DNA from 4 places in the Streptomyces sp. NPDC058773 genome. Region 4 is predicted to be linked to each of the others. Evidence: riboswitches for the same ligand, from Rfam matches in the RefSeq annotation. Region 4 holds a riboswitch; each other region holds the start of a gene.
What was found. Region 4 has a riboswitch for cyclic di-AMP ahead of ACFW5B_RS20235 (NlpC/P60 family protein). Riboswitches for the same ligand answer to the same signal wherever they lie in the genome.
Positions count from the first base shown of each region.

Region 1: another riboswitch for cyclic di-AMP. It lies ahead of ACFW5B_RS23640 (C40 family peptidase); the one in region 4 lies ahead of ACFW5B_RS20235 (NlpC/P60 family protein).
Region 2: another riboswitch for cyclic di-AMP. It lies ahead of ACFW5B_RS19025 (M23 family metallopeptidase); the one in region 4 lies ahead of ACFW5B_RS20235 (NlpC/P60 family protein).
Region 3: another riboswitch for cyclic di-AMP. It lies ahead of ACFW5B_RS21900 (M23 family metallopeptidase); the one in region 4 lies ahead of ACFW5B_RS20235 (NlpC/P60 family protein).

Region 1 covers NZ_JBHYPE010000029.1:29,761-37,549, forward strand. Annotated here, with positions in the region: gene ACFW5B_RS23610 (adenosylmethionine--8-amino-7-oxononanoate transaminase) at 1-792, opposite strand, end outside; gene bioB (biotin synthase BioB) at 785-1,939, opposite strand; gene ACFW5B_RS23620 (8-amino-7-oxononanoate synthase) at 2,096-3,298, shown strand; gene ACFW5B_RS23625 (ATP-binding protein) at 3,633-4,061, shown strand; gene ACFW5B_RS23630 (LysR family transcriptional regulator) at 4,086-5,003, opposite strand; gene ACFW5B_RS23635 (LysE family translocator) at 5,075-5,734, shown strand; gene ACFW5B_RS23640 (C40 family peptidase) at 5,988-6,461, opposite strand; cyclic di-AMP (ydaO/yuaA leader) riboswitch at 6,466-6,663, opposite strand; gene ACFW5B_RS23645 (hypothetical protein) at 6,941-7,249, opposite strand; gene ACFW5B_RS23650 (ATP-dependent Clp protease proteolytic subunit) at 7,256-7,789, opposite strand, start outside.
Region 2 covers NZ_JBHYPE010000020.1:16,940-24,728, forward strand. Annotated here, with positions in the region: gene ACFW5B_RS19010 (GNAT family N-acetyltransferase) at 1-466, opposite strand, end outside; gene ACFW5B_RS19015 (HPr family phosphocarrier protein) at 666-947, shown strand; gene ACFW5B_RS19020 (GntR family transcriptional regulator) at 1,229-1,918, opposite strand; gene ACFW5B_RS19025 (M23 family metallopeptidase) at 2,182-2,982, opposite strand; cyclic di-AMP (ydaO/yuaA leader) riboswitch at 2,995-3,150, opposite strand; gene ACFW5B_RS19030 (M16 family metallopeptidase) at 3,363-4,745, opposite strand; gene ACFW5B_RS19035 (M16 family metallopeptidase) at 4,784-6,133, opposite strand; gene ACFW5B_RS19040 (DNA topoisomerase (ATP-hydrolyzing) subunit A) at 6,430-7,789, shown strand, end outside.
Region 3 covers NZ_JBHYPE010000025.1:77,425-85,213, forward strand. Annotated here, with positions in the region: gene ACFW5B_RS21885 (DUF6551 family protein) at 1-489, shown strand, start outside; gene ACFW5B_RS21890 (PP2C family protein-serine/threonine phosphatase) at 2,049-3,200, shown strand; gene ACFW5B_RS21895 (DUF2332 family protein) at 3,239-4,369, opposite strand; cyclic di-AMP (ydaO/yuaA leader) riboswitch at 4,653-4,807, shown strand; gene ACFW5B_RS21900 (M23 family metallopeptidase) at 4,819-5,940, shown strand; gene ACFW5B_RS21905 (aldo/keto reductase) at 6,077-7,057, shown strand; gene ACFW5B_RS21910 (hypothetical protein) at 7,161-7,463, opposite strand; gene ACFW5B_RS21915 (hypothetical protein) at 7,564-7,789, opposite strand, start outside.
Region 4 covers NZ_JBHYPE010000022.1:55,473-63,261, reverse strand. Annotated here, with positions in the region: gene ACFW5B_RS20245 (NlpC/P60 family protein) at 1-232, opposite strand, end outside; gene ACFW5B_RS20240 (hypothetical protein) at 572-925, shown strand; gene ACFW5B_RS20235 (NlpC/P60 family protein) at 1,044-2,189, opposite strand; cyclic di-AMP (ydaO/yuaA leader) riboswitch at 2,197-2,380, opposite strand; gene pcrA (DNA helicase PcrA) at 2,670-5,123, shown strand; gene ACFW5B_RS20225 (peptidoglycan DD-metalloendopeptidase family protein) at 5,183-6,907, opposite strand; gene ACFW5B_RS20220 (alpha/beta fold hydrolase) at 7,152-7,789, opposite strand, start outside.

The sequences.
Region 1 (7,789 bases), on a different contig from region 4:
CGTACGCCCGAAGCCGGTGGCGATCTCGTCGAAGACGAGCAGCACGTCATGGGCGTCGCAGGCCTCCCGCAGCACCCGCAGATAGCCGGGGGAGTGGAAGGACATCCCGCCCGCGCCCTGCACCACGGGCTCCACGATCACCGCTGCCAGCTCCTCGGCGTGCCGGGCGATCAGCTCGTGCAGCTGGGCCGCGTACGCCTCGTCCGGCGCCGCGTCGAAGCCGGCCGGCGGGGTGTCCGCGAAGACCTGCCGCGGCAGCACCCCCTGCCACAGCTCGTGCATCCCGCCGTCCGGATCGCACACCGACATCGGCTGCCAGGTGTCGCCGTGGTAGCCGCCCCGCCAGGTCAGCAGCCGTTGTTTGCGCGGCTTCCCGAGCGAGCGCCAGTACTGCAGGCACATCTTGACGGCGACCTCGACCGACACCGAACCGGAGTCGGCGAGGAAGACATGCTCCAGCGGCTCCGGGGTGATGTCGACCAGCCGCTTCGCCAGACGGACGGCCGGCTCATGGGTGAGCCCGCCGAACATCACATGGCTCATCCGCCCCAGCTGGCTGCGTGCGGCGTCATTGAGCACCGGGTGGTTGTAGCCGTGTACCGCCGACCACCAGGACGACATGCCGTCCACCAACTCGTCCCGGCCCTCGACCGGTTCGGCCAGCCGGAGCCGGACCCCGGATGCCGACTCCACCAGCAGCGGTGCGGTCCGGCCGGGCATCGGCCCGTACGGATGCCACACATGCTGCCGGTCGAGTGCGAGCAGTTCGCCGGGGGAGAGCGGCTCAGGCATTGGGCGGCAGGTCGGTACCGGCACCGCGGCGGCGCACCGAGACCAGATCACGGCGGTCCTCGTCGGAGGGAGCGGGGACGGCGGCGGGTGCCTCGGCGGCAGCGTCGTCGGTGCACGGTGCGTGCGCATCGCCGCAGCCCGGCCGGCGGTGCTCGGGCAGCGTCGTGGTGTCCGCGCCCTCGACCTCGAAGCCGGCGTCCGCGATCATCGCCAGGTCGTCCTTGCCGGCCTGGCCCTCACTGGTCAGATAGTCGCCGAGGAAGATGGAGTTGACCAGGTGCAGCGCGAGCGGCTGCAGGCTGCGCAGATGGACCTCACGGCCGCCGGCCAGCCGGACCTCGATGTCCGGGCAGACGAACCGCACCATCGCCAGGATGCGCAGGGCGCGCTGCGGGGTGAGGTTCCACTCCTTGGCGAGCGGGGTGCCCTCGAAGGGGATCAGGAAGTTGACCGGAACGGAGTCCGGGTCCAGCTCACGCAGCGCGAAGACCACATCGACGAGGTCGGCGTCGCTCTCGCCCATCCCGGCGATCAGACCGGAACAGGCGGACATACCGGCCGCCTGGGCCTGCTGGACGGTCGACACCCGGTCCGAGAAGTCGTGTGTGGTGCAGATGTCGCCGTATGTGGCTTCCGAGGTGTTGAGGTTGTGGTTGTACGCATCGGCGCCCGCCGCGCGCAGCCGGCCGGCCTGGCCGTCGGAGAGCAGACCGAGACAGGCGCAGACCTCCACGCCCTCGTTCTGCTCCTTGATGGCGGAGATGGTCTCCGAAACGCGGTCCACGTCCTTGTCCGTGGGACCCCGGCCGCTGGCCACCAGACAGACCCGCTTGGCGCCGCCGGCCACCCCGGCGGCCGCCGCCTTGGAGGCGTCATCCGGCTTCAGCCAGGTGTACTTGAGGATCTCGGCCTTCGACCCCAGTCGCTGGGAGCAGTAGGAGCAGTCCTCGGGGCACAGACCCGACTTGAGGTTGACGAGATAGTTGAGTTTGACCCGCCGCCCGAACCACTGGCGGCGCACCTTTCCGGCCGCGGCCACGACATCGAGCAGTTCGTCATCGGAGGTCGCCAGCACGGCCAGCGCCTCTTCGCGGGTCGGCAACTCGCGCCGCAGTCCCTTGTCCACCAGTGTGTTCAGCAGGTCCATGGCGTTGATCCTGGCCTACGCCACCGCCCCCGGCCAAGGAGGATTCCCACAATGCCCCCGGATCGAGGTGTGTGTATCACCACACCGTGGCCGTGCGGAACGACCGCTAACGTCTATCGACAGCCCACAATCGAGGCCGAAGGACGAAGGACGCCGATGCCGCAGGACTCCGCCCCGTCGCTGCTCCACGACACCCCGCCGGCGACCCCCGGCGAGCCCACCGCCGCGGCCTTCGACTGGATCGACACGGCCCGCGCCGAACGCCATCGTGCCGGTCTGGTCCGCACGCTGCGCCCCCGCCCCGCCGATTCCCCGCTGCTGGATTTGGCCAGTAACGACTATCTGGGGCTCGCCCGGCACCCCGAGGTCACCCGTGGCGCGGCCGCCGCCGCACACCGCTGGGGCGCCGGCGCGACCGGCTCCCGGCTCGTCACCGGCAGCACCGAGCTGCACGCCGAACTGGAGACGGAACTCGCCGCGTTCTGCGGCTTCGAGGCCGCTTTGGTGCTGTCGTCCGGTTATGCCGCGAACCTCGCCGCCGTCACCGCGCTGACCGCCCCCGGCACCCTGGTCGTCTCCGACGCCGGCAACCACGCCTCCCTCATCGACGGCTGCCGGCTCTCCCGGGCCCGTACCGAAGTGGCCCCGCACGCCGACCCGGAGGCCGTGCGCGCCGCGCTGACCGGCCACGACGGCCGGGCGATCGCCGTGACCGACACGGTCTTCTCGGTCGACGGCGACGCCGCGCCGCTTCCCGCCCTCGCCGAGGCCTGCCGGGCGGCGGGCGCCGCACTGCTCGTCGACGACGCCCACGGCCTGGGGGTCCTGGGCGACGGGGGCCGCGGTGCGCCGTGGGCCGCCGGTCTCGCCGGGGACGGCGACGTGGTGACCACCGTGACGCTCTCCAAGTCGCTCGGCTCCCAGGGCGGTGCGGTGCTCGGCCCGGCCCGGGTCATCGAGCATCTGGTCAACACCGCCCGGTCGTTCATCTTCGACACCGGCCTCGCCCCGGCGGCGGCGGGTGGTGCACTGACCGCGCTGCGGCTGCTGCGCCGCGAACCGCAGCGCGCCGCCCGCGCCGGACAGGTCGCCCGGGAACTGCACGACCGGCTCACCGCGGCGGGACTGGCCGCGGTCCGGCCGGACGCCGCGGTGGTCTCGGTCCGCGCCCCCTCACCGGAGGCGGCGGTCCGCTGGGCCGCCGACTGCCGTGCGGCCGGACTCGCGGTCGGCTGCTTCCGCCCGCCGTCCGTGCCCGACGGGATCTCCCGGCTGCGGCTGACGGCCCGGGCGGACCTGACGGACGCCCAGCTCGACACGGCGGTCGGCACGATCGTGGCCACGGCGCCGGCGGCCTGACGCGTACGACGTTCCGGCCGGCACGTACGACATCCCGGCTGACGGGTATGCCCCGGCCGGCGCTCGCGTGCCTGGGCGTCGGCCGCCGTCGGACCGGTCCCGCGCATCCGGAATCCGGTGACGCAGCTCCCACATCCGGTCGCGCACAGCGGGGTTCACCGCAACGAGCGATAGAACCCCGTATATGTGGGTGGATCGGGTACCCCATCGACGGCAGGGGTGGCAGTCTGGCGGCCAGCATCAGGCCGAGGCCGCACCGGTGTCCGGAGCGGCATCCAGGCTCGCCGGTCAACGGGCCGGAGCCGGGCCTCGGCGGGAAAGGGACGGCGCCTCGATGGCAGACCACCAGGAATCCGCACTGACTCTGCCGAGCGTCCCCGCCTCGGTCCGCACCGCCCGCGGCCATGTCCTCGCCGTGCTCACCGAATGGGGTCTGCCCGCCGGTTCCGAACTCGCCGATGCCGTCCGTCTGATCATCTCCGAACTCGCCACCAACGCGGTCGTGCACACCTTCGGCCGGTCTCCGGACTTCACCGTCGAACTGCGTCTGGAGCGCGACGAACTGCTGCGGGTCGGCATCACCGACAGCCATCCCCGCCGCCCGCGCCGGCTGCCCGCCGCGGTCCAGCAGGACAACGGCCGCGGCCTGGTCATCATCCGCTCCCTCGCCGCGGAGGCCGGCGGCCGCTTCTCGGTCGTCCCCACCGACTCCGGCGGAAAGACCGTCTGGATCACCCTGCCGTGGCCGACCGCCGTCCGCTGAGGGCATCGGCGCACCGGCGGCGGGCTACGGCGTGGGGGAGTGGCGGGTGAAGGCCCCGCGCAGCAGGGCCCGCAGGGTGTCCGCGGCAGGGTTTCCGCCGCCGGGGCGGTAGGCCACCGCGATCCGGCGGCGCAGTTCCGGCGGGTCCAGTCGGCGGATGCCCAGCGGGGTCAACGAGCCCTCCGCCATCATCTCCGGTACCACCGCCACCCCGAGCCCCGCGCTCACCAGCGCACACACCACCGCATAGCTCGGCGACTCACAGCGCACCGCCACACTCGCCCCGGCGGCCGCCAGCGCCGCCTCCACCGCGCGCCGGTTGGGGTTGGCCGGCGCCATGCTGACCAGCGGCTGACCGGCCAGCTCGGCGAGCGGCAGCCGTCCGGCGCCCGCCGACAGGACATGGCCCGGCGCGGTGACCAGCACCAGCTCCTCGGTCAGCAGCGGTTCCAGACTCACCCCGTCCGGCGGCGGCATCGCCTCGCCCGGCACATACTCGTGTGTGAGCGCCAGGTCGACCTCGCCCAGCGCCACCGCCGCGGTGGCCTGCGGAGGTACGTACTCCGTGACGCTCAGCTCCACATCGGGGTGCGCCCGCCGGAACGCGCTGAGCGCGGGCGGCAGCAGATGCGTCCCGGCGGTCATGAACGTGCCGACCCGCAGCCGGCCGCCGGACAGCCCCGTCAGCCGGGACAGCTCGTGCCGCGCCTGATCCAGCTCGTCCAGCACCCGCCGGGCCCGGACGAGGAGCAGCTCACCGGCCGCCGTCAGCCGTGCCCCGCGGTGGTGGCGCACCAGCAGCGCCGTCCCGGCCTCCCGCTCCAGTTTGGCGAGCTGCTGGGAGAGCGCGGGGGCGGTGTAGCCCAGCCGGTCGGCGGCCCTGGAGATCGATCCGGCCTCCGCCACCGCCACCAGAGCGGCCAGCCGCGTGGGGTCGTACATAAGAACCTCTTTAGGCGGCCCAAGAACATTGCCACTACCTATTAAAGGCCCTGACCAGCGAAGCTGCTCCCATGGACGGACAGCTGATCGCCTTCACCGGAGTCGCCGCGGGCATGGTCACCATGCCGGGCGCGGACTTCGCAGTCGTGGTGCGCAACGCGCTCGACTCGCGCCGGGCGGGGGTGGCGACGGCCGTCGGAGTCGCCGGCGGACTGCTGGTGCACACCGCACTGGCGGTGGGCGGGCTCGCGGCGGTCCTGGTCGCCGTGCCCGCGCTCTTCGGGGCCGTCCAACTCCTGGGCGGGCTCTATCTGCTGTACCTCGGCGTCGGCGCGCTGCTCGCGGTCGTCCGGCGCGGGAAGGCGGGCGAGGACGACGCGTCGGGCCCGGCCGCCCCGCCGGCCGACCACCCGCCCGCGCTCCTGAGCACCGCCCAGAGCCTGCGCCAGGGCTTCCTGACCAATGCCCTCAACCCCAAGGCTCCGGTCCTCTTCCTCAGCCTGCTCCCGCAGTTCGTCCCGGCCGGCGAGCCCGCACTGCCCCGGACGCTGCTGCTCGCCACGATGGTCGTCGCCATCGCCCTGGTGTGGTTCCCCGCCGTCGCCCTGCTGGTCGACCGGCTCGGGAACTGGCTGCGCCGCCCCCAGGTCACCCGCACCCTGGAGGGCGTCACCGGAGCACTGCTCACCGCGCTGGGCGGCATCCTGCTCATCGAGCTCGTGCTCGCCTGAACGACGGGCCCGGGACGGCCGCTCAACCGCGGCCGCCGTGCGGCACCATCAGAACCTCGGCGCCCACCGGCACGAACAAGGAACAGCACTCCGGCATCCCGCGGTGACGGCGCGGGCAGCACCGTCACCGATCCGTCCGCGGGCGGGAAGCTTCCGCGCGCCGCGGCCGCCGGCAGCTTGCTCAGTGGCGAACTCACCCGGTCAACTCAACCGGGCCCACTGACAATTGATCACACGTAGGACGAACTACCGATCAGCCCACCCGGCCGTACGAGACCGACCGGCTCCAGATCCGCTCCAGCCGCACCACGCTTCCGGCCTTGGGCGCGTGCCACATCTGGCCGCGGCCCGCGTAGATGCCGACGTGGTAAATGCCGCCTGCGGAACGGAAGAAGACCAGGTCGCCGCGGCGGCGCAGGGTGGCCGGGATGTGCCGGGTGCGGCCGTACTGCGCGGCGGCGGTGCGCGGGAGATCCCGTCCGGCGCGCTTGAACGAGTACAGCGTCAGCCCCGAACAGTCGAAGGCGTGCGGCCCTTGGGCTCCGTACCGGTAGGGAGCACCGCTCTTGGAGGCCGCGATCTGGAGTGCGTAGGTGGAAACGGACGCGGCGTCGGCGCTCCCGGCCGTTCCCTGGGCCGCGGTTGTCCCGCCCAAGGTGACCAGCGTCAGAGCGGTGACGGTGCCGGCACGCGCCAGCAGATTCGGCGTCTGCATGCGCACAGTCATGCGCAAACCCTTCGTCAGCCGCCTGCGAAGGAAGACCTGTCGGGTTCGGGCAGGCGAAGATGCCCGGCCGTGCGTACGGCTTCACCCCAAGGAGTCTCGGCCCTGAGGCCGGGACCCCGTCCTGCTCGGGTCCTCCGCTCCCGCCGGTCCACAACGTCGACCTGACATCCGGTACGGCGGCGGGATTAGGCGCCCGTCCGGACCGCCCCGTCGCTGTGGCGGGGTCTTGCCGTCGAAGGGATCGTCACGCACCCGCCACCTGAATTCCGAGCTGAAAATGCCGTATGTGAGATGGGTCACATTTCGCCTGAATGGTTAGATTTGTTCCCTCAAGTGCCGTGGCGCGGGGTGTCGCACCCCTGGGACCAGGGGCGAAACATCAAAGGTCCCAGGAATTGTGTTCGCCCCGCGCAATTCGTCGCCTCCTCACATCGGGCCCGGACGCTACGCCGTATGCGCAGCCCGGTACGCGTGTCGGGTCAGTTGTCCGCGGGTGGCGGCACGGTCACGAGGCCGGCCCGGCGCTCACCGTCCAGTACCCGCAGCGCCCGCGCCAAGGTCTCCCCGTGCAGCTCGCTCTCGCCGCGGTTGTGCATCACCGTCAACGCGTCACGCAGCGCGGCGGCCTTGGTGACCAGTGCCTGGGCGGCGCGCAGTCCGGTGTACGTGCCGCTGTTGCGGGCCGGGTTGATCCTGCCCAGCAGGTCGAGTACCTCCAGGTAACGGTCGATCAGCTCGCCCTCGGCACGCGTCAGGGCGGGCAGCGGCGGCAGTTCCGGCGGAAGCATCCGGACTCACCGCGCGCCGAGTTGGGCAACGGGTTGCTTGCGCTGCCGGGTGAGTCCGTCGATCAGGCCGTACTCCTGGGCGGCGGGGGCGTCGAAGATCTTGTCGCGTTCGATGTCGGCGGCGATCCGCTCCCGCGGCTGGCCGGTGTGCTCGGCCAGCATCCGCTCCAGCATGTCGCGGGTGCGCAGCAGTTCCTCCGCCTCGATCTGCAGATCGGTCGCCTGTCCCTGGACGGGCTCGGGGAGCGACGGCTGGTGGATCAGGATCCGGGCGCCGGGCAGGGCCAGCCGCTTGCCGGGGGTGCCGGCGGCCAGCAGGACCGCGGCGGCGGAGGCGGCCTGGCCCAGGCAGATGGTCTGCACGTCGCACGACACGAAGCGCATCGTGTCGTAGATGGCGGTCATCGCTGTGAACGAGCCGCCGGGGGAGTTGATGTAGAGCGCGATGTCCTGCTCGGGCGCGGCGTGTTCGAGGTGGATGAACTGCGCCATCACGTCGTTGGCGGAGGCGTCGTCGACCGGGGTGCCCAGGAAGATGAT
Region 2 (7,789 bases), on a different contig from region 4:
AGTTGGCCGGGAGCACCTCGGCGGCGAACCGGCGGATGCCGCGTTCGCGGGCGACGGCCGCGATGTGCTCCAGGAGGGCGGAGGCGACGCCGCGGCCCTGGTGGGCGTCCTGGACGAGGAAGGCGACCTCGGCCTGGTCGTCCTCGGGGCTCTTGGCGGGCAGTCCCTGGTCGTTGATCCGGTCGTAGCGGACGGTGGCGATGAACTCGCCGCCGACCATGGCGGCGAGCCCGACCCGGTCGACGTAGTCGTGGTGGGTGAAGCGGTGCACATCGCGGGCGGACAGCCGCGGGTAGGGCGCGAAGAAGCGGTAGTACTTCGACTCGTCCGAGACCTGCTCGTAGAAGGAGACCAGCCGCTCGGCGTCATCGGGGGTGATGGGGCGGATCCGCGCCGTGCCGCCGTCACGCAGCACCACGTCGGCTTCCCAGTGAGTCGGATACGCGTGCTCCGGCGGCGTCTGCATGCGGACAGCGTACGACCGGCCACCGACAACCGGCCCGGCGCGCGTAGGCTCGAAATGCGGGGCAGGCCGGGACACCGCAGGACGCACGGTCTGCCGGGTCTCCGCGGGCCGCCGCAGCCAGGACGCAGCGCCGGTGGACCACGCCCGGCAGCGTGAGAGACTGGTCTAGACAACTGTCACGACTGTGAAGGGCAACACCATGGCAGAGCGCCGCGTCAATGTCGGTTGGGCCGAGGGCCTGCACGCCCGCCCCGCGTCGATCTTCGTCCGTGCGGCCACCGCCTCGGGCATCCCGATGACGATTGCCAAGGCCGATGGCAACCCCGTCAACGCGGCCTCCATGCTCGCGGTCCTCGGGCTGGGCGCCCAGGGCGGCGAGGAGATCGTGCTGGCCTCCGACGCCGAGGGTGCCGAGGCGGCGCTCGACCGTCTGGCCAAGCTCGTCGCCGAGGGTCTCGAGGAGCTCCCCGAGACCGTCTGAGTCCGCCAGGACTTCCACTGCGTGCGACGGCCCCGCCGTGGCGACCTGGCCGGTCGCCGCGGCGGGGCCGTTTCACTGTGCGGCACCGGAGAGGTGCACGGAATTTCCGGGCGACCGCCCTCCGGGACACGTCAGGAAAAGGGCAGACCAATGAGCGCACACGGTGCGGTAAAAAGGCATGCCAAATGCAGCCGCGGAGCGAATCAGGTACCGGCACACCGCCACAGTCCATTCCGCATTTCTTTGCGCTTCTTTGCAATTCTTTGTATACGGGGCGATTGTTAAGGGAGGGCGCGTGCCGTATTGACGGGCGGTTTCGGATCCCTCACCTCGGTCCCGGCGGGGCGCCGCAGCCGGTGGACCGGGAGCGAGCGCTCGACATGAGCCGCCATCAGGGCGCGCGCCCGTTCCGCGTCTCCCCGGGCCACCGCGTCCAGCACCGCGCCGTGTTCGTCCCAGGACTCACCGGCCCGGGACGGCGGTTCCACCGCGTACATCCACTCGATCTTGCGCCGCAGCTGGGTCAGCAGCGCCGTCAGGCTGGGACTGCCGACCGCCTGGGCAAGCGTTTCGTGGAACCAGTCGTCCAGTTGGCGCAGATCCGCGAGGTTGCCGTGCCGGGCCCGCTCGCGGCCGAGCCGTACGAGGCCGCGGAGCACCTTGAGGTGGGCCGGGCTGCGGCGGGTGGCCGCGCGGGCGGCGCCCAGCGGCTCCAACAGGGCGCGGATGTCCAGGAGATCGGCGGCCTCCTGCTCGGTGGGCTCGGCGACGCAGGCGCCCGCGTGGTGGCGGGTGGTGACGAAGCCCTCGGACTGCAGGGTGCGCAGTGCTTCACGGACCGGCACCCTGGAGACGCCGTAACGGGCCGCCAGGATCTCCTCGATCAGCCGGCTCCCCGGCGCCAGCGCACCGGAGACAATGTCGTCGCGAATCGCCGTGCACACCGCATGCGCGGAAATATGGCCTCGCATCTTCCGAGCCTCCGCCGTAATCCCCTGGAAGCGCCGCCGGTCGGCGACTTTTCCGTGACTCTATTCGACCGGCCCGGCTTTTCCGACGGCGCGGGGTTATTCAGGGATATTTTTTGGCCGGAAGTCGCGGGCCACCGGCGCCACCCGGTGCGGACCCACCGGTCCCGGATACGCCGAAGCCCCGGCCGGGGGACCGGGGCTCGGGAAGGACGCTCGGCGTGCGGCGCGGGGCCCTGCGGGGCGCGGCACCGGCGAGAGGGGGATCAGACGTTGACGCCGTGCCCGCGCAGGTACGCGATCGGGTCGATGTCCGATCCGTAGTCGGGGCCGGTGCGGGCCTCGAAGTGCAGGTGCGGGCCGGTGACGTTGCCGGTGGCGCCGGAGAGGCCGATCTGCCGGCCCGGGGTGACCTTCTCGCCGACCGAGACGCCGATCGACGACAGGTGGCCGTACTGGGTGTACGTGCCGTCGTTCATCTTGATCACGATGTTGTTGCCGTACGAACCGCCCCAGCCGGCCTCGACGACAGTGCCCGAGCCGACCGCGTGGACGCTGGTGCCGGAGGCGGCGTGGAAGTCGATGCCGGTGTGGCTGCCGGAGGACCACAGGCCGCTGGAGGCCTTGTAGGCGGTGGAGACGTAGGAGTCGGCAATGGGGGCGACGAAGGCGTTGAGGCGCTTGCGCTCCGCCTCGCGGGCGGCCCGGACCTTGGCCTCGTGGGCGGCCTTGGCCTTCTTCTTCGCCGCCTCGGCGCGCCGCTTGGCCTCGTCGGCCTGCTTCTTGGCGACGGCCTCGGCCTTCGCCCGCGCCGCGGCGACCTCGGCTTCGGCCTGCTGCGCGTCGGCCTGCGCCTCGACACGGTTGGCGAGCTCGTCACCGATCACGACAGCCTGCTGCAGCCCGGTGTCGTGGGCGGCCGCCTCCTCCGTCGCGGCCAGCGCCGGCGAGGCCACGGACGCAACCACACCACCGGCCGCGATGGTGGCTATGCCGGCGATGTTGCGGGTCGTCCGAACGGGACGGCTCGTGCGGCGGTGCTTCCCGGTGGCACGGATGAACGCCATGTGCTGGCTGGTCCTTTCCCTCCTTCTCGCCTACCGGGTTAGCTGACGGGTTCGGAGCAGGAAGGTCTCCTACGGCCTCCTCGGAGAGGAGCCCGATTCACCCCACGGGACATATGGGTCCCCGGCTCCCCTGGCTCGCGCCGTCCGGGGACTCGGCGATGACTGCCCGGTGCCACTGTTGTGGCGGACTTGTGACGAACAGCCGGACCGACGCTAAACGGGGCAACTTTCAATCGGCAAACAGAACCGGTTTTTTGTGCGGGATGCCACAAGAACCGGTGCACCAGCCGAGATAAACCGGACATACGGCGGCTCCCGTGACGAACCAGTGCCACGGGAGCCGCCATGTCGGCATATGACCGTCCGTCATACGGCGGGGATCAGCCGCTGACGACGGTCACCTCACCGATGCCCAGCGCCTTGACCGGCTCGGCGATCTGCGCCGCGTCGCCCACCAGGACCGTCACCAGCCGGTCGACGGGGAAGGCGCTGACCGCCGCCGCGGTGGCCTCGACCGTACCGGTCTCCGCGAGCCGGGCGTACAACTGCGCCTGGAAGTCGTCCGGGAGCTGCTGCTCCACCTGGTCGGCGAGGGTGCCGGCGACGGCCGCCGCGGTCTCGTACTTCAGGGGCGCGACTCCGACGAGGTTCTGCACGGCGACATCCCGCTCCTCGTCCGTCAGCCCCTCTGCCGCGAGGGTGCGCAGCACCTTCCACAGGTCCTCGAGCGCCGGGCCGGTGGAGCCGGTGTCCACGGAGCCGCTGATGGCGAGCAGCGCGGCGCCCGTGGCCCCCTCGGGGGAGCCGGGGGCGGTGGAGCGGAGCACCTGGCCGAAGGCGCGCACCCCATAGGTGTAGCCCTTCTCCTCCCGCAGCACACGGTCCAGACGGGAGGTGAGGGTGCCGCCCAGGCAGTACGTGCCGAGGACCTGCGCGGGCCACACCCGGTCGTGCCGGTCGGCCCCGATCCGGCCGATGAGCAGCTGCGTCTGGACGGCGCCGGGGCGGTCCACGATCACCACCCGGCCGCTGTCGTCGGCGACGATCGGCGCGGCCTTCAGCGGCTCGGCCGTGGAGGCGGTCCAGGCGCCGAGGGTGTCGGCGAGCGCCGCGGCGAGGTCGACGCCGGTGAAGTCACCGACGATGACGGCGGTGGCCGTGGCGGGCCGTACATGGGCGTCGTAGTAGGCGCGGACGGCGGCCGCGTCGATACGGGCGACGGTCTCCTCGGTGCCCTGCCGGGGCCGCGACATACGGGCGGTGTCCGGGAACAGCTCCCGGGACAGCGCCATCGCGGCACGGCGGGCAGGGTTGGCCAGCTCGTGCGGAATCTCGTCGAGACGGTTGCGGACCAGCCGCTCGATCTCGCTCTCCGGGAAGGCGGGCGCCCGCAGCGCGTCGGCGAGCAGGCCGAGCGCACGGGTCAGCCGGGACGCCGGCACCTCGAGGGAGACCCGTACGCCGGGGTGGTCGGCGTGCGCGTCCAGGGTGGCGCCGCAGCGTTCCAGCTCGGCGGCGAACTCCTCCGCGTCATGCCGGTCGGTGCCCTCGGACAGCGCCCGCGCCATGATCGTGGCGACGCCGTCCAGGCCCTCGGGCTCGGCGTCCAGCGGCGCGACGAGGTTGATCTCGACGGCGACGACCTGCTGGCCGGGGCGGTGGCTGGTCAGGAGGGTGAGCCCGTTGGGCAGTTGGCTGCGCTCGGGGGCCGGGAAGGCCCACGGCTTGGGCGCGCCCCCCTGGGGCTGCGGGTGGAAGTCCATGGCACTCACGGGGGAATCGGCGTGGGTGGTGGCGTCGCTCACTGGTCCGCCTCCCCTTCCTCGGTGTCGGCGGCGTCGGTCGGCTCGGTGGGCTCGGTGGGCTCGTAGACGAGCACCGCACGGTTGTCGGGGCGCAGCCGGGCCTTGGCGACGGCCTGCACCTCCTCGGGGGTGATGTCCAGGACGCGCTGCACGGCGGTCAGCGCGAGCTGCGGGTCGCCGAACAGGACGGCGTAGCGGCACAGTTCGTCGGCGCGGCCGCTGACCGTGGCCAGCCGGTCCAGCCATTCGCGCTCCAGCTGGGCCTGCGCCCGCTCCATCTCTTCCGGGGTCGGCCCCTCGGCGGCGAAGCGCGCCAGCTCCTCGTCGACCGCCCGCTCGATGTCGGGAACCTCGACCCCGCCGGACGTCTTCACGTCCAGCCAGCCCAGCGAGGGGGCCCCGGCCAGCCGCAGCAGGCCGAAGCCGGCGGCGACGGCGCTGCGGTCGCGGCGCACCAGCCGGTTGTACAGGCGGGAGGACTCGCCGCCGCCCAGAACGGTCAGCGCCAGGTCCGCCGCGTCCGCCTCACGGGAGCCGTCGTGCGGCAGGCGGTAGGCCGCCATCAGGGCACGGGAGGGCACCTCCTCCTCGATGACCTCACGCAGCTGGCCGCCGATGACGTCGGGCAGGGTGCCGTCGCGGGGCGGCTGCTTGCCGTCGTGCGAGGGGATCGAACCGAAGTACTTCTCGATCCAGGCGAGCGTCCGCTCGGGGTCGATGTCGCCGACGACCGACAGGACGGCGTTGTTGGGCGCGTAGTACGTACGGAAGAACGCCCGCGCGTCCTCCAGGGAGGCCGCGTCCAGATCGGCCATCGACCCGATGGGCGTGTGGTGATACGGGTGGCCCTCGGGGTACGCCATGGCCGTCAGCTTCTCGAAGGCCGTGCCGTAGGGGACGTTGTCGTAGCGCTGGCGGCGCTCGTTCTTGACGACGTCGCGCTGGTTCTCCAGCGAGTCCTCGTCGAGCGCGGTCAGCAGCGAGCCCATCCGGTCCGCCTCCAGCCAGAGCGCGAGCTCCAGCTCGTGGGCCGGCATGGTCTCGAAGTAGTTGGTGCGCTCGAAACTCGTGGTGCCGTTGAGCGAGCCGCCGGCGCCCTGCACCAGCTCGAAGTGGCCGTTGCCCTTCACCTGCGCGGAACCCTGGAACATCAGGTGCTCGAAGAGGTGAGCCAGGCCGGTACGGCCCTTCACCTCGTGGCGGGAGCCGACGTCGTACCACAGGCAGACCGCTGCGACCGGGGTCAGGTGGTCTTCGGAGAGCACCACGCGCAGGCCGTTGGCCAGCCGGTGCTCGGTTGCTGTCAGGCCGCCGGACCCGGCTTGTTCTGTGGCCGTGTGACCCATGGGCATGTACGTCCCTTCGATCCGCTTGCGAGGAAGTTCTGTCACTGTATGCAAGCGCGTCGGCATCTGGCGAAGTTCCCGTCCGACCGGCCCGAACGTACGCGCGCCCGGCGCCCGCGGTAGCCGAAGGGGGAGTCGCGGTCGGCGTTGTCAGTGCGGCGGTCCACAATGGTCCGCGTCAGACTCAGACATACTCGCGGGTTGATCCCCAGGTGGTTGACCCGACTGGTTGACCGTTGGTCCGATGTCGCCCCCCGACCTCGGCAGTAGACGCAGCAGAAGGAGCCGCAGCCGCGATGGCCCGCCGCAGCACGAAGACCCCGCCTCCGGACGACTTCGAGGAGAGGATCCTCGACATCGACGTCGTCGACGAGATGCAGGGTTCCTTCCTCGAGTACGCGTATTCGGTCATCTACTCGCGCGCCCTGCCGGACGCCCGCGACGGTCTCAAGCCCGTGCACCGCCGCATCCTGTACCAGATGAACGAGATGGGGCTGCGCCCCGACCGCGGCTACGTCAAGTGCGCCCGCGTCGTCGGCGAGGTGATGGGTAAGCTCCACCCGCACGGCGACGCGTCGATCTACGACGCCCTGGTGCGCATGGCGCAGTCGTTCTCCATGCGGGTGCCCCTGGTGGACGGCCACGGCAACTTCGGTTCGCTGGGCAATGACGACCCGCCCGCCGCGATGCGGTACACCGAGTGCCGGATGGCGTCCGCCACATCCCTGATGACGGAGTCCATCGACGAGGACACCGTCGACTTCTCACCGAACTACGACGGCCAGGAACAGGAACCGGTCGCCCTCCCCGCCGCGTATCCGAACCTCCTCGTCAACGGCGCGTCCGGTATCGCCGTCGGTATGGCGACAAACATGCCGCCGCACAACCTCGGTGAGGTCATCGCCGCGGCCCGCCACCTGATCAAGCACCCCAACGCCGATCTCGACACCCTGATGCGCTTCGTGCCGGGTCCGGATCTGCCGACGGGCGGCCGGATCGTGGGACTCGGCGGCGTACGGGACGCGTACGAGAAGGGCCGTGGCACGTTCAAGATCCGTGCGACGGCGACCGTGGAGAACGTCACCGCCCGTCGCAAGGGCCTGATCGTCACCGAACTCCCCTTCACCGTCGGTCCCGAGAAGGTCATCTCCAAGATCAAGGACCTGGTCGGTTCGAAGAAGCTCCAGGGCATCGCGGACGTCAAGGACCTCACCGACCGCGAGCACGGCCTCCGGCTGGTGATCGAGGTCAAGAACGGCTTCAACCCCGAGGCCGTATTGGAGCAGCTCTACAAGCTCACGCCGATGGAGGAGTCCTTCGGCATCAACAACGTCGCGCTGGTGGACGGCCAGCCGCTGACGCTGGGCCTCAAGGAGCTGCTGGAGGTCTATGTCGACCACCGCTTCGAGGTGGTGCGCCGGCGCAGCGAGTTCCGGCGGACCAAGCGGCGCGACCGTCTCCACCTGGTCGAGGGCCTGCTCACGGCCCTGGTGGACATCGACGAGGTCATCCGCCTGATCCGCTCCAGCGAGAACAGCGCGCAGGCCAAGGAGCGGCTGATCGAACGCTTCTCGCTGAGCGACATCCAGACGCAGTACATCCTCGACACCCCGCTGCGCCGGCTGACCAAGTTCGACCGTATCGAGCTGGAGTCCG
Region 3 (7,789 bases), on a different contig from region 4:
CGTCGCGTACAGCCTCTATACAAATTCATGGCCGAAGTTACCGCAGGGCATCCCGAAGCGCTGGCGATCACTCGAGCGGCGCATGATCACGGATGGATCATTTCAGATTCAGGTTCCAGCAACTCCATCATCGCGGTCGCCGCCCTACGAAAGATCTACGGGAAGTCATCGGAGAAAGGACAGCTCCTCAGGCGGACGCTGAGGATCGTAACGGATGCTTGGGGTAACAGTCCTAACGCTGCGAACAGTTACGTGCTGCTGGGAGTGGCTTCCGTCCTTTTCGAGTTTCCTTTCCTTGACTCCGATGCGCTAGTGCGGAAGCTCTCCAAGTCTGCGGGCGGACCGGCCAGCCTCCTGGGTAAGGGCCGGGGCTTCAAGGCAGTCACCGGAGGCACAGTCGTCGAGGGCATTGCCAAGGTGGTCCGCGACACGTACAACTCTGGTAGACGGTCCGGGAAGCTCACAACGGACTCTCGGGAACCGTTCTGAGGGCAATGCTGGTGTGGTCTCAGGAGGCTAGACGTGAGGGCCACACGGCACTCCCTCATCTCCACCCCCTGGTTCGGGCTGAGATGTCGAGGTTGTTCCACCGCAGGTCACTACACCTTCGGCCCCTGGGCGAACTGGCCAATGAACACTTGGGAAGCGTGCTGGCGAAAGCGCCCCATCGAGCACCTTGCGCGAGCCACACTGCGATTGATTCATTCACGCTCGCGCCCATCTCCGCGCCCACTCGGGCAGCCCGGCAGCACATCAAACCGCCGCCCGGCCGGGTCATGCTCTCGGCGTGCCTAGCAAGGGGTAAACCGCGGTCAATACGGGTGTCCCAGCGCACCCCGCAGCCTGTCCACCAGCGCACGTTTACGCAGGTCAGGCACTACCCGACAGGCATGAGCACCACGTTGATTCCCAAGCTCAGGGCAGTGCCCGGACCCCGGCCCCGCACCCGCAGGATAGGTCCGCGTCGCGTGGCCAAAGCTGCTTGGCAACCAGTCATTACGGGGTCGGCGGAGGGTTCCGGAGGCACACGAAGCAATCGCCGGACTGGGGCTGAGGAAGGTGGGATGGTGATCCGACTCCATCAGCTCTCGTCTCACGGGACTTGGGTGAGGAGCCGGGCATCCGACAGGAGGGCGACAGGCCGTGACGGAACAGCGCTGCGATCGCTGTGATCTCATCATCGGGGCGGGGTGCGCATGCCCGTCCGAGGGTGTGGCTCCTCGCATTGTTGGCGGCCAAGCACCGAAACAGGCCAGCCGCCACGGGCAGCCGCCCCACGCCATCATCGTGTCGCCCGCGGGGAACGCTCACCTGCCTGGCTGCAACCACCTCTCCGACAGCGAAATCGCCGGGCCGAAGTTCGGCTGGGTGGCCGGCCCCGATCCAGATGCCTGGTCCCGCATATCGGAGTCGCAGCCGCTGCGAGCCACCGAGGGCAACACCGGGCGAGTGGCGACCCGTCGCTGTCTGACTTGCGACGCCGATGCGTAAGGCGCTGCGCCGAATGCCTGGTCAGCCGCCCGCCATGCGTGAGCGATGCGTGAGCGGACGGCGTGACACAGGCCGGTCGGAGGCTGGACCTGGCGTCAGCCATATGTCCTGTGACCAGGCAAAACCGGATACCGACCGACTACGTGGGACCGTCGGTCACGTGTTCGTCGGGTCTTTTAATCCATTGGTTCAGGGTTCGAGCCCCTGATGGCCCACCAGACGCGGACGGGAAGACCGTCCGGCCGAATACGGCGCCCCGAGGGCCCGGACCGAAAGCGGTCCGGGCCCTCGGGCGTATGCGCGTCCGCTGCCCGGCTCAAGTGTCGTTGGGCGGGGCGGGGTTGAGGCGGGTGTACGGGGTGGCGCCGGGCGGGGCGGGGAGGTTGTCGTTTTCGTCCCGGCGGTGGGTGTTTGTGTGCGTGACGTGGCCGGCCCCGTGACCCGTCCGGCCGCCGAGGAGTCGCCGGGCCGGCCCGGAGCGGCAAGTCTGGGGACGGCGTGGTGACCGGCGCGGCGGTGCCCGTTCGGACGGCGGGAGTGGGAAGAGGCCGGTGCGGATGCTCCGAGGTGCGGCGCCCCGTGAGGGCGAGGGGGAGCGCGGCTCCGGGCGGGCCGGGGCCGGGTGGCGGCTGGTGCGGTGGCTGCCCGTTCTCCTGATCGTCGGCGGGGTCGCCCTCGGCCTGGGCGCGCCGCCCGGCTGCACCGCCGCTCCCTTCTTCGCGGCCGCCCCGCCCGCCGCCGCGGCGCTCTACTCGCTGCGCGGCACCGCTCTCACGGCCCTGGCCGCCCTGCTCGGTGAGATCTGGGGCGTCACCTACCGGGGAGCCGCACAGGGCCACGGCGCGGCGGTGGCGGAGGTCGCGACGGTCCTTGTCATCGCCCTGCCGGCGCTTGCCGTGAACCGGGGCGTCCGGACGGCCGGTGCCCGCCCGGTCCCCTTACGGGATGTCCCGGAGGCGGTCCGGCGCGCGGTCCTGCCCACACCGCCGGAGCGGCTCGCCGGGCTCGCCCTCGCCGCCCGCTATGTGGGCGCACGGGCGGCTGTCCGGCCCGGCGGTGAGCTCTGTGCGGTGCAGGACACCCCGCACGGCGTACGGCTGATCGTCGGCGACGTACGGGGCGCGGGGCCCGCCGCGGTGGCGACCGCGGTGATCGTCCTCGGTGCCTTTCGGGAGGCGGCGGAGCAGGAGCGCACCCTGGGGGCGGTGGCGGGCCGGCTGGAGCGGGCGCTGCAACGGGAGGGCGGGCGGCGCGCGGACGTGGGGCAGGGCGAGGGGACGGAGCAGGCCGAGGGGTTCACCACTGCCGTGCTGGCCGAGATCTCCGCCAATGGGCAGTCCGCGCTGCGGGTGCTCAACCGCGGGCACCCGCCCCCACTGCTGCTCACCCCGGACGGCGGGCTGCGCGAGCTGGCGCCCGCGACCCCGGCGCCGCCCCTCGGACTGGGGGAGCCGGCCACCCGGCCGGACGAGACGTTCTTCCCGGCCGGGGCCCTGCTGCTGTTCTTCACCGACGGGGTGACCGCGGCCCGGGACCTGCTCGGCCGCAGCTACCAGCCGTCGAACAGTCTGCGCGGCCGCCGCTTCCCCGGCCCGGACGCCCTCCTGGACAGCCTCGTCGAGGACGTCACCCGCCACACGAACGGAACGCGGGGCGGGCCGGCCGACGACATGGCGCTGCTGGCGGTGCAGCGGCCGATGGGGGCGTGAGGGGCCGTGGCCCGGAAGGGGCTTGGCGGGCCGCCGGCTTATAGGGGCATGTCCCCCGCCCCGTCCAGAACCTGCAGGCTCGGCCCGTGCGCGCCGGTGAGCGCGACCGGGCGGCCGTCGAGTGCGAGGGTCAGCAGCAGGGGGTCGTCCGGGCGGTGTGCGGGATGCGCGGGCGCGGTGCGCGACGGCAGTACGGAGTGGTGCTCGTCGGCGATCCAGTGGCCGCCACCGGGCCGCCCGTCGAGCACGGACCGTACGAGACGGGCGAACTCCTCGCGGCGGGCGGGCGGGAGAGAGGGCAGCACCGCGCGGTGGAAGATGACCAGCGTCGCCTCGGGCGGTGCCTCGGCGGCGAGCGCGGGCAGCTCGTCGAGCAGATCACCGCGCACCATCCGCGGCCGGGGCGCCGCCCGTACCGCGTCGACCGCCGCGGCCAGCCGCGCCGCCCGCTCCTCTTCGCCCGGCCAGGCGAGCGCCTGCAGCCAGCGCAGATCGTCCGGTTCGGCGACCGGGTCGAGCGGGTCGGGGCCGATGCCGGCCCGCCAGACGATCCGCGGCAGCTGTACGGGCAGCTCGCCGGCGGCTGCGCCCGTACGGCAGGTGATCAGCAGCGGGCTCTCCGGGGCGCCCAGCTCGGCCCGGAGGGCGCCCGTGCGGTGGCCCGCCCCGTCCGGGCCTCCGGCCTCGTAGCGGTAGCGATAGCGGTCGGGGTACAGACACAGCCCCGCGGACGTCCCGGCTTCCAGCAGCGCCAGTGGCTGCGGCAGACGGGCGAGCAGTGGCAGCAGCGCGGCGCAGCCGGCCGGTTCGTCGGTCCGGACGGCGCGCTGCATGATCACCGCGCGGACCTCGTCCCAGTGCCGGATCGTCCACTCGCGCCAGCGTCCGTACGCGAAGGCGCCGCGCGGGCCCGGATCGGCGTGCGGGCCGTCGAGATAGCGGACGGCGGCGAGCAGGAGTTCCGGCTGCTGCTTGGTGCCGGCGGGCAGCGAGCCGGAGAGCAGATCGCAGAACTCGGCGTCCTGGCTGATCCGCGCGGTCAGCTCCTCGTGCGCCTCCGACCGGCCCCGCGCCTCCCGCCAGGAGAACTCCCGGTACCGCTCCGCCACTCCCCACGCAAGTCCGGCAGCACGTCCGGCGTGCCCGGTGTTCCCGACGTTGACGACCATGATCCGACGTTACGCTCTCACTTTCCGTAATCGGGAGGCGCCCCTCCGCATAACGACTGGTGCACAATCCCCGGGAGATCGTTTAGCGGCCGGTGGTCAACTCGCCCGGTTTACGGCCACGGTGGCCGAAAGGCCCATGCCGCGGGTTGTGCTGCGCGGACAAGGTTTCGTGGGAACGCTTGGAATTCAGTCGCCATCTCTATTACTGTCCGATAACGCAGCGCGGTCGTCCCAGCCGTCGCAAGAGGCGGCACCGCGCGCCGACGCCGAATCCCGCACGCGCTTTTCACGCACCCCCAAGCACTTCGAACGGCACCAAGGGAACCGGGGAACCACTTCCTTGGGGTGAATCGGACGCCCTCCGCCAGTGGGCGTCCGTAGGAGACCTTCCTGCTCCGAACCCGTCAGCTAACCCGGTAGGCGAGAAGGAAGGAAAGGAGTGCGCCCCCGTGGCGTCCAACAGGCCTGCCCCCGAGTCCCCGTCCCCCTACGAGCTCGACGACCGAGGTGCCTTCGCGGGTCCCGGTGGTGGTGACGACGACGGACCGTGGGAGGAGTGGAATCCCACCGAGGAGTCCACCCGTTCCGCCCGTGGCAAGCACCGCGTGGCCAAGCAGCGCTCGGGCGGACTCGCCCGCAGCGGCACCGTCCTCGGCGTCGGTGTGATCGCGGCCGTCGGGGCGAGCGGAATGGCCACCGCCGAGAGCCGTCCGCCGGTGCCGATCTCGATGCCCGATGTCGGCGGGATGGCCGACGACCTCTCCGAGAAGCTGCCGGACGCCAAGTCGCTGCCCGGTATCGGTGATCTCATATCCGATGACGACGCCGGTTCCGCCGATACCGCCTCGGCCCTCGCCGACGGCGCGGCGCCTGCGGTCTCCGGGCCGCTCTCGCAGACGACGGGTGCGGACACGGGCAACGGCACGGGCGCCGGCGAGGCGCTGCGCAGCCGCATCCTCCAGCAGGCCGACGCGCAGCAGGGCGCCGCCGAGCAGGAGGCCCGCGACGCCGCCGAAGAGGCCGCCGTCCACCAGGCCTCAACGGAGGCCGCCACCCAGCAGAAGTCGGCCGAGAAGGCCGCAGCAGCCAAGAGGGCGGCCGAGTTGGAGGCCAAGCGCAAGGCCGAGGAAGAGGCTCGCAGGAAGGCCGAGGCCGAACGCCTCGCCAAACTGGCGAGGAGCTTCATCACCCCCGTCGCCTCCTACACGCTCACCGCCAGCTTCGGCCAGGCCGGTGACCGCTGGGCCGCGGACCACACGGGACAGGACTTCGCGGCGCCGACCGGCACCCCCGTCAAGGCGGTGCACTCCGGCACCATCACCCAGGCCGGCTGGGCCGGGTCGTACGGCTACCGCATCGTCCTCACCCTCGACGACGGCACGGAACTCTGGTTCTGCCACCTCTCCTCGATGGTGAAGACCTCCGGCAAGGTCAACACCGGCGACGTCATCGGCCGCGTCGGCGCCACCGGCAACGTCACCGGCCCCCACCTCCACCTGGAGGTACGCCCGGACGCCGGCGACCCGATCGACCCGATGCCCTGGCTGCGTGAACACGGGCTCAATGTCTGACCGGGGCCCGAAGCGTCTGACCGGGGGCCCGGGGCCCGAAATGCTCTTCACCGTCAACCCGTAAGGGACTGACGGACGTTGCCGTCGGGGATGAGAGGAAGGAATAACTCCTCCTCCCCCGACGTTGCAACGACGCATGACCGCGACGCACAGCACCCCAGGCACCGCCCGAAGCACCGGTAGCACCCGTAGGCCCCTCGGCTCGCTCTCCGTCTCCCCCCTGTCCCTCGGGGGCAATGTCTTCGGCTGGACGGCCGACGAGGCGGAGTCCTTCGCCGTGCTCGACGCGTACGTGGCGGGCGGCGGCAACTTCATCGACACCGCCGACGCCTACTCGTACTGGGTCGCCGGCAACGAGGGCGGCGAATCCGAGACCGTCATCGGCAACTGGCTGGCCTCCCGCGGCAACCGCTCCGACGTCGTCATCGCCACCAAGGTCGGCGCCCTCCCCGGCCACAAAGGCCTGTCCCCCGCCACCATCAAGTCCGCGGTCGACGCCTCCCTCACCCGTCTGCGCACCGACTACATCGACCTCTACTACACCCACTACGACGACGAGTCGCTCGAGGTCGCGGAGTTCCTCACCGCCCTCGACGACCTCGTCCGGGCCGGCAAGGTCCGTGAGATCGCCGCCTCCAACATCTCGGCGCAGCGCCTGGAGGAGGCCCTGGCCTGCTCCGCCCGCGAGGGCCTGGCCCGCTATGTCGCTCTTCAGCCGCACTACAACCTGGTCTCCCGCGACACCTACGAGGGCGAACTCGCCGAGGTGGCCGCCCGCCACGGCCTGGCCGCGGTGCCGTACTACGCCCTCGCCTCCGGCTTCCTCACCGGCAAATACCGCCCCGGCACCCACGTCGACAGCGCCCGCTCCGGGCGCGCCGCCGGCTACGCGGACACCGACCGAGGACGCCGCGTCCTCCAGGCCCTCGACACCGTCGCCGCCGCCCACGCCGCCGAGCCGGCCACCATCGCCCTCGCCTGGCTCGCCGCCCAGCCGACCGTCGCGGCCCCCATCGCCAGCGCCCGCACGATCGCCCAGCTGCCGGCCCTGATGGCGGTGGCCGAGGTGACCCTGACGGAGAAGGAACTCACGCTGCTGGCGGAGGCTTCGGCCTGACCCGTAAACGTACGGGGAGGAAGCGAGCGCCTACGGGGAGGAAGCGAGGCTCCACGGCCGGCCTGCTTCCTCCTCCCTCCCCTTTTCCGTCCTCTTCTCCGTCCTACTTCCGACGATCCACCACGGCCCACGACGCGGCGGCCATCCCACCCGCCACCGCGCACACCGAAGGCCACGCCCCGATCTTCTTCGCCAACGGATGCGACCCGGCAAACGCGGCCACGTACATCCCACCCAGCGCAGCCGCCGTCGCATTCCCCGCCTTCTGCTGCCACCCCCGCGCCGCCACGGCCCCGGCAGCGGCGAGCGCGACCCCGCCGAGGGGGCGCTTCTTGGTCCAGCGGGCTACGGCGTAGCCGCCTAGTAGGCCGGTGGCGGCAATCGCAGCTGTGGGAATCCGGGCCATCGGTACAACCTCCGCATCAGGGCAACTCCGTCGACTCTAGCCAGCGGACTGTGCGCGGGTCGCTGGCGGTCTGAGACGGGCCGGCCGGCTTCTGCCGCAGCTACTTGACCGCCGCGCGGAGCAGTACTTCAGCGTCAGACGAGAGCCCGTACTTCAGCAGGCCGCAGGCGAGGCCGATGACGTCGGTGGCGGACTGATCTCGTGCGTACCCCTTGAGGAGGGTCTCCGCCTCGTCATGGACTTCCCGGCCGCGCAGGAAGACAACCAAGGCTGCTACCTCCGCTGGCGGTAACGCCGCGGCAGCATTGCTGAGTGTCGCGGCCGCT
Region 4 (7,789 bases):
AGCTCTGCGTGGCCACCTCTGCCTCCTGGTACAGCGCGTCGACCCGGTCCTTGACCTGGGCGGGGGTGGGCCGGGGTGCGGCCTGGGCGGTGCCGTCGAGACCGGCGGCGGTGGCGGTGGCGGCACCGGCCAGGGCCAGGGTGGCGGCCGTACGGGCGGTGCGCGCGCGGCGCGAGCCACCGCCGGTGAGCGAGGCGAGCGGATGCTGCCGGGGCTTGCGGTGCGAGGCCACGGTGGCCGTTCCTTTCCTTCCTTGCACGCCGTTCGGGCCCGGCGGCGGTCCGTCACGGGGGCAACGGACCGCCGCCGTACCTCTCGGCGGGACGGCCGACGGAACGCCGGTGGGAGACCGGCGAGGCGGGGAGTCGGCCGCCTGGAGGAGGACGCTAAGCCCGGGTGTCTCGGTAATGGGTCGGCTTGCCCGGCATTGTTCGCTTTCGACCGCGACAGGTGCGCGGGTGACCGCGGCATCGTGACCGTACGGCCCGGGAGTGGTCTGGCCTGACCGAAGCGGCGATAGTGGGCGCCCTGCCCGAAGCGTCGTGCTATACGGGGACTACGATCCAGCACTATGGACGTAGTAACCAATATCTTCGTCGGCCTGCACATCATCGGCATCGCCTCCCTGCTGGGCGGCTTTCTGACCCAGATGAAGGCGATGAGCGCGGGCACCGCCCGCTTCGTGCCGGCCATGCTGCACGGCGCGCTGACGATGCTGGTCACCGGCATCGTGCTGGTCGGCCTCAACCAGGCCCAGGACCACCCGCTCAACAACATCAAGCTCGGCATCAAGATGGCCGTACTGGTGGTGATCCTGGCGCTGGTCTACGTCAAGCGGGACGAGGAGACCGTCGACAAGGCGGTCTTCGGCGCGGTCGGCGGTCTGACCGTCGCCAACATCTTCATCGCGGTGCTCTGGACCTGACGAGCGCCTCCATACAGCACACCGCGCGGTCCACCCCTCCGGATTCGGAGGCGGCGGCCGCGCGGTGGCGTGTGGGGGGTGACCGTGGGGGGTGGTCTGGTGGGGGAGCGGGTGGGCGTCAGCCCGGACGGACGCTCCCGTAGATCGGCATGTAGTAGATCGACTCCTCCCGGACGTTGGCGCCCGGCTTCGGAGCGTGCACCATCTTCCCGTCGCCTATGTACATGCCGACGTGGCTGATGTCGTCATAGAAGAACACCAGGTCGCCGGGCTGCAGATCCTTGGTGGCCACCCGCTGGCCGACCTTGATCTGGTCCCAGGTCGTACGCGGCAGATCGACGCCCGCCGCCTTCCACGCGGCCTGGGTCAGCCCCGAGCAGTCGTAGGAGGCGGGCCCGGTCGCGCCCCAGACGTACGGCTTGCCGATCTGGGCGCGGGCGAAGGCGAGCGCCTTCTCGCCCTTGGTGGAGGCCGAATCGCCGGTCGAGCCGCCGGTGGACCCGCCCGTGGACCCGCCGGTCGAGCCGCTGCCGTCCTGCTGCCGCTGGCGCTCCCGCTCCTGCTGCTTGCGCGCCTCCTCGGCGGCCCGGCGCTTGGCCGCCGCCTCCTTCTGGCGCTCCAGCTCCGCCAGCCGCGCCTTCTCCTGGGCGGTCAGCCGGGACAGCAGCTGCCGGGCCTCGGCCAGCTTGCCCTGGACGGAGGCCTTGGACTCCTTGAGGGAGGCCTGCGACTGCTGCAGCTTCTCCAGGCTGCGGGTCGCCTCGGCACGCTGCCGGGTGGCCGCCGCCTGCTGCTCCTGGTAGTCCGTGACGGCCTGCTTCTGCCGCCCGGTCAGCCGCTCCATGAGGTTGTTGCGGTCGACGAACTGCTGCGGGTCCTTGGCGAGCATCAGCTGTGCCGTCGGGTTGACGCCGCCGGTGCGGTACTGCGCCGAGGCGAAGGTGCCCAGCCGGCGCCGGGACTCGTTCATCTTCTCGGCGCGCTCGGCGGAGGCGTTCAGCAGGTCGTCCACGGTGCCGCGCTGTTCGGCGGCGCGCTCCTTGGCGGCGTTGTACTTCTGGGTGGCCACCTCGGCCTGGTGGTAGAGGTTGTCGACCTTCTCCTTGACCTCTTCGATGGTCGGCTTGGGTGCCCTGGGGGCCGCGTCGGCCGACTGCGAGAGCAGGGTGACCGAAGCGAGAGCGGCGCTGGTGAGCCCGGCCGCGGTACGACGGCCTGTCGGCGAGGCGAGAACGCTGGTGCGCGGCTTGCGATGCGACGCCAAGACCGGCAACTCCTTCCGTGGACCGCCTACCGGGTTAGCTGTCGGGTTCGGGCGGTGTCACTGACGGAAGGCTTGCCCTACGGTCCGGACGTCCACTGGCGACGGCCGTACGGATCGATTCACCCCGGTGGTGCTGATGGGTCCCCGGCTCCGGGTGCCTGGGGCAGGGCCGGACTCGGCGTCGGCGGCCCGTGCGAACCTGTCGTCCGCGGGGAGGCGGGCTGCCTGAGCGAGGACGTTAGCCAACTCGTGTGGCTTCTGTGAAGGCTGATGTTCGATATGCCCGAAACCTTTTCGTGACCTGAACGCGATGCGGGGCTGGTTGTGGCAGATGTCGGATTCGGGTAGACGAGGCGCCGCCCTTTCGGGCTGTGGTTGCGGCCGTCCCGCCCCTGCCGCTCCGGTGCCCGCCCCACAGGCGGCCCGCATTCGGCGACTCCGCGGCGGACTGTCAGTGCGGCGGCCTAGACTCGGTGGGCGATGAGCAGCCTCTTTGACGACAGCTTCCTGGCGGACCTCGGCCACAAGGGCGAGGAGGAACACCCCCCGCCTCCCGAGGACGAACACGGCCCGGCCCCGGAGGAGATCCCCGCCGACCTCTTCGGCGGGCGTTTCGACGCGCCCGCGCCCAGGGAGCCGTACTACCGCGATGGCGCCGCCCGCCCGGCCGTCGACGCCGCGGCGCTGCTGGAGGGGCTCAACGACCAGCAGAAAGCCGCCGTGGTGCACACCGGCGGCCCGCTGCTGATCGTCGCCGGCGCCGGCTCCGGCAAGACCCGGGTGCTCACCCACCGCATCGCGCATCTGCTCGCCGAGCGCCATGTCCACCCCGGCCAGATCCTCGCGATCACGTTCACCAACAAGGCCGCCGGTGAGATGAAGGAGCGCGTGGAGGACCTGGTCGGCCCGCGGGCCAACGCCATGTGGGTCTCCACCTTCCACAGCGCCTGCGTCCGCATCCTGCGCCGCGAGTCCAAGAAGCTGGGCTTCACGTCCTCGTTCTCGATCTACGACGCCGCCGACTCCAAGCGCCTGATGGCCCTGGTCTGCCGCGACCTCGACCTGGACCCCAAGCGCTACCCGCCCAAGTCCTTCAGCGCGAAGATCTCCAACCTCAAGAACGAGCTCATCGACGAGGAGACCTTCGCGGGCACGGCGGCCGATGGCTTTGAGAAGACGCTGGCCGAGGCGTACGCGATGTACCAGGCGCGGCTGCGCGAGGCCAACGCGCTGGACTTCGACGACATCATCATGACGACGGTCAATCTGCTCCAGGCCTTCCCGGACGTCGCCGAGCACTACCGCCGCCGCTTCCGCCATGTCCTCGTCGACGAGTACCAGGACACCAACCACGCCCAGTACACCCTCGTACGCGAACTGGTGGGCCCCGCCGAGACCGCCGCCGAGCTCTGCGTCGTCGGTGACGCCGACCAGTCGATCTACGCCTTCCGCGGCGCCACGATCCGTAACATCCTCCAGTTCGAGGAGGACTACCCGGACGCGACCACGATCCTGCTGGAGCAGAACTACCGCTCGTCGCAGACGATCCTGTCCGCCGCCAACGCCGTCATCGAGCGCAACGAGAACCGCCGCCCCAAGAACCTCTGGACGGACGCCGGCGCCGGCCCCAAGATCACCGGCTATGTCGCCGACACCGAGCACGACGAGGCCCAGTTCGTCGCCGACGAGATCGACCGGCTGACCGACACCGGCGACGCCAAGGCCGGCGATGTCGCGGTCTTCTACCGCACCAACGCCCAGTCCCGGGTCTTCGAAGAGATCTTCATCCGGGTCGGGCTGCCCTACAAGGTCGTCGGTGGTGTGCGCTTCTACGAGCGCAAGGAGGTCCGCGACGTCCTCGCCTATCTGCGGGTGCTCGCCAACCCCGAGGACACCGTCCCGCTCCGCCGCATCCTGAACGTGCCCAAGCGCGGTATCGGCGACCGCGCCGAGGCGATGATCGAAGCCCTGTCGGCGCGCGAGAAGATCACCTTCCCGCAGGCGCTGCGCCGGGTCGACGAGGCCTACGGCATGGCGGCCCGCTCCACGAACGCCGTCAAGCGCTTCAACGTCCTCATGGAGGAGCTGCGGACCATCGTCGAGTCCGGCGCCGGCCCCGCCACCGTCCTGGAAGCCGTCCTGGAGCGCACGGGCTACCTCGCCGAACTCCAGGCCTCCACCGACCCCCAGGACGAGACCCGGATCGAGAACCTCCAGGAACTTGCCGCCGTCGCCCTGGAATTCGAGCAGGACCGCGGGGAAGAGAATCCCGGCACCCTCCCCGAATTCCTGGAGCAGGTCGCGCTGGTCGCCGACTCCGACCAGATCCCGGACGAGGACGAGGAGGGCAGCGGCGTGATCACCCTCATGACGCTGCACACCGCCAAGGGCCTGGAGTTCCCCACCGTCTTCCTGACCGGCATGGAGGACGGCGTCTTCCCGCACATGCGCTCGCTGGGCCAGACCAAGGAGCTGGAGGAGGAGCGCCGGCTGGCCTATGTCGGCATCACCCGCGCCCGCGAGCGGCTCTATGTCACCCGCTCGACGATGCGCAGCGCCTGGGGCCAGCCCTCGTACAACCCGCCCTCCCGGTTCCTGGAGGAGATCCCGGACGACTTCGTGGAGTGGAAGCGGACCGGCCCGGCGACGCCGTCCGCGTCCATGGGCGGGCTCTCGGCGGGCGGCGGAGGCGGCTTCGGGTCCTCGCTGTCGTCGTCCCGTGCCAAGGGCCCCAGCGGTTTCGCGACCCGCCGCGGCACGGACCGCCCGGTGGTCCCGCTGGCCGTCGGCGACCGCGTCACGCACGACAGCTTCGGCCTCGGCACGGTCGTCGGCGTCAAGGGCAGCGGTGACAACGCCGAGGCGACGATCGACTTCGGCGGCGAGAAGCCCAAGCGGCTGCTGCTGCGGTACGCACCGGTGGAGAAGCTGTAACGGGAGCCGGAAGCCCCCGGGGACACACCCTGGGGGCCGCGCCGCGGGGGCGGCCGGGCTCAGTTCGGGTCGAGGCCGTGGTCGCGCAGCCAGGGCAGCGGGTCGACCGCCGCGCCGCCGCCGGGACGCACCTCGAAGTGCAGATGCGGACCGGTGGAATTGCCGGAGTTGCCCGAATAGGCAATCTGGTCACCGGCCTTGACCGACCCGGAGCGGATCTTGGTGCTGCTGAGGTGGCAGTACCAGGTCTCGGTGCCGTCGGGCGCGGTCACGATCGCCATGTTGCCGTAGGCGGAGTTCCACTGGGTGCGTACGGTGCCGTCGGTGGCGGACATGACCGGGGTGCCGTAGCTGACCGGGAAGTCGATACCGGTGTGCAGCGACATCCAGTTCACCCCGGCCTGGCCGAACTGGGCACTCAGCCCGTGCTGCTTGACCGGCAGCAGGAACTTGGGCCGCATCGCCTCCTTGCGGGCGGCCTCCTCCGCCTTGCGCTTGCGCTCCTGCGCCTGGCGCTCCTTGAGGTCGATCCGCTCCTGGGTGCGGCTGGCCCGGTCGCGGAAGTCGTCGGCGCTGGCGCTGAGTCCGGCGAGCTGGGTGTCGAGCTTGTTGTTGGCCGCGGACGGTTTGACCGGCGCAGCGTCGGGCGCGGCCTGGGCGGTCGCTTCGTCCTTGTCGTCCCCGCCGAAGTTGGCGACGGACGCGGCGGCCACGGCGCACACGCCCATGGCGGCGACCGAGGGCACCGCGACGGTCAGCAGCGCCGACCGCTTCGCCGTACGCTTCCGGCCCCGGCCGCGGACGGCCTTCCCGGCGTCCGGCCCGGCGACCCGGCGGCCGGTGGTGGAGGCGGGTGCCGCGGGGGTGACCGGCATGGCCTGCGTCATGGCGTCCGCCACGGCCGCGGCCTCGCGGTAGGCGTCGCCGGGAGTGCCGTCGTCGCCCTCGGTCCGGCCGGTGTCGTACGGCTCGCCCGCGGGCCGGTCGCTGTCGGGGGCGCCCTGGGCGAGATGCCCGGCCTCGTCCCAACTGGCGCTGTCCCACTGGAGGGTGTCGGCCGGCGGCGGACCGGCCTGCGCCGGGATGCTGCTGATCAGGTCCTGGTCCGTGGTCGACCAGATCGCGGTGGCCTCGTAACTCGCGGTCTCCTGGACCGTGGTGGCCTGCCGTCCGAACGCGTCGAAGGCGTCGGAGGTGTCGGTGGCGTCGTACCCGCCGGCGGTGTAACCGTCGGTGTCGTAGGCGCCGGTGGGATGGCTCCCGGTGCCGAAGCCGCCGTGACCGTACGCGGTGGCCTCGTAGCCGGCCGTCTCGTATCCGGTCGAGGGGTACGCGGTCGCGTCGTGCGCCGCGGTGTCGTAGGCGGTGTGCGCATACGGGTCGTAGCCCGCGCCGGCCGCGTGCGGGTCGGCGACCGCGTAGGCGCCGGTGTCCCAGCCGCCGGTGTCCCACTGGGCCGTGCCGTAGTTGCCGGTGTCGTACGCGCCGGTGGCATAGCCGTCGCCCGCCGGGTACGTCCCGGTGTCATAGGTGCCGGTGCCGTAGGAACTCATGCCGTAGGCGCCCGCCGTGGCGTGGGTGCCGGTGTCGTACAGCCCGGTGTCATAGGCGCCGGTCTCGTACATGCCGGTTTCGTACGAGCCGGGGAGCGAGCCGAAGAGCGGGTCGCCGTCGCCGTATCCGGGGCCGTCGGCGTAGGAATCGTAGGCGGGATAGTGCGCATACGAGGCGTCGGAAGCAGAGCCGGTCGGAGGGTGGGCCCCCGAGGGGTGACGGTCGTTCACCAACTTCTCTTTCGCCTCGGCAGCAGGAGAATTAGCGGCGACTGTACCCGGCGGTCCGCGACGGCGACAATCTTCAACTGGTTTTGCGCTAGGCCAGATCGGGCATTTGGCCGCCTTTCGGGAGTCCCCATGCGAGCTCTTGGCGCCCCGTTCGAAGTTTGTTCGACTTCTCGTCGAGATCAGGTCGCCGTTGCAGCGTCGTGACGGCGTCCCGCGCGCCCGCAGGGCCGGCGCGGCGGGCCGGTCAGGCGACCGAAATGGCGCCCGCCGTCCCTTCCGTGGCTTCCGCCGAGGTCAGTGCTTCCCGTATTCCGGCGGCGACGGTGCCATTGACCGGCAGGGCGAGATGTCCGACACCGGCGACATGCACGCTGTACGCGATCAAATCCGGGTGACTGATTTTCGCTGTTGTGGCCGGAACCATCACCTGGTCGTCCTCGCTCCAGAAAGCCACGAATTGCGTGCGGCAATTCGGCGCCGGCAGCGACAACTCCGCTATCACCTCGGAATCGGGGCGCATCTGGCGGACGAGGGGGTGTGCCGACATCAGCGGCGCGATGCGGGTGCCGGAGTGCGGGGTACCGAGCGTGACGACCGTACGGACGCGGGTGTCGCCGCCGAGGCGCTGTACGTAATAGCGGGCGATGAGGCCGCCGAGGCTGTGGCCCACGAGGTCCACCCGGCGGTGGCCGGTCCGGGCGCAGATCTCCTCCACATGGCGGCTGAGCAGTTCGGCGGCCTTACGGAGATCACAGGTCAGCGGGGAGTAGTTGAGCGCTTCCACATGGCGCCAGCCGTGCCGGTGCAGGGAGCGGCGCAGCAGCAGGAAGACGGAGCGGTTGTCGATGAAGCCGTGGAGCAGGAGCACCGGCGGATGGGAGC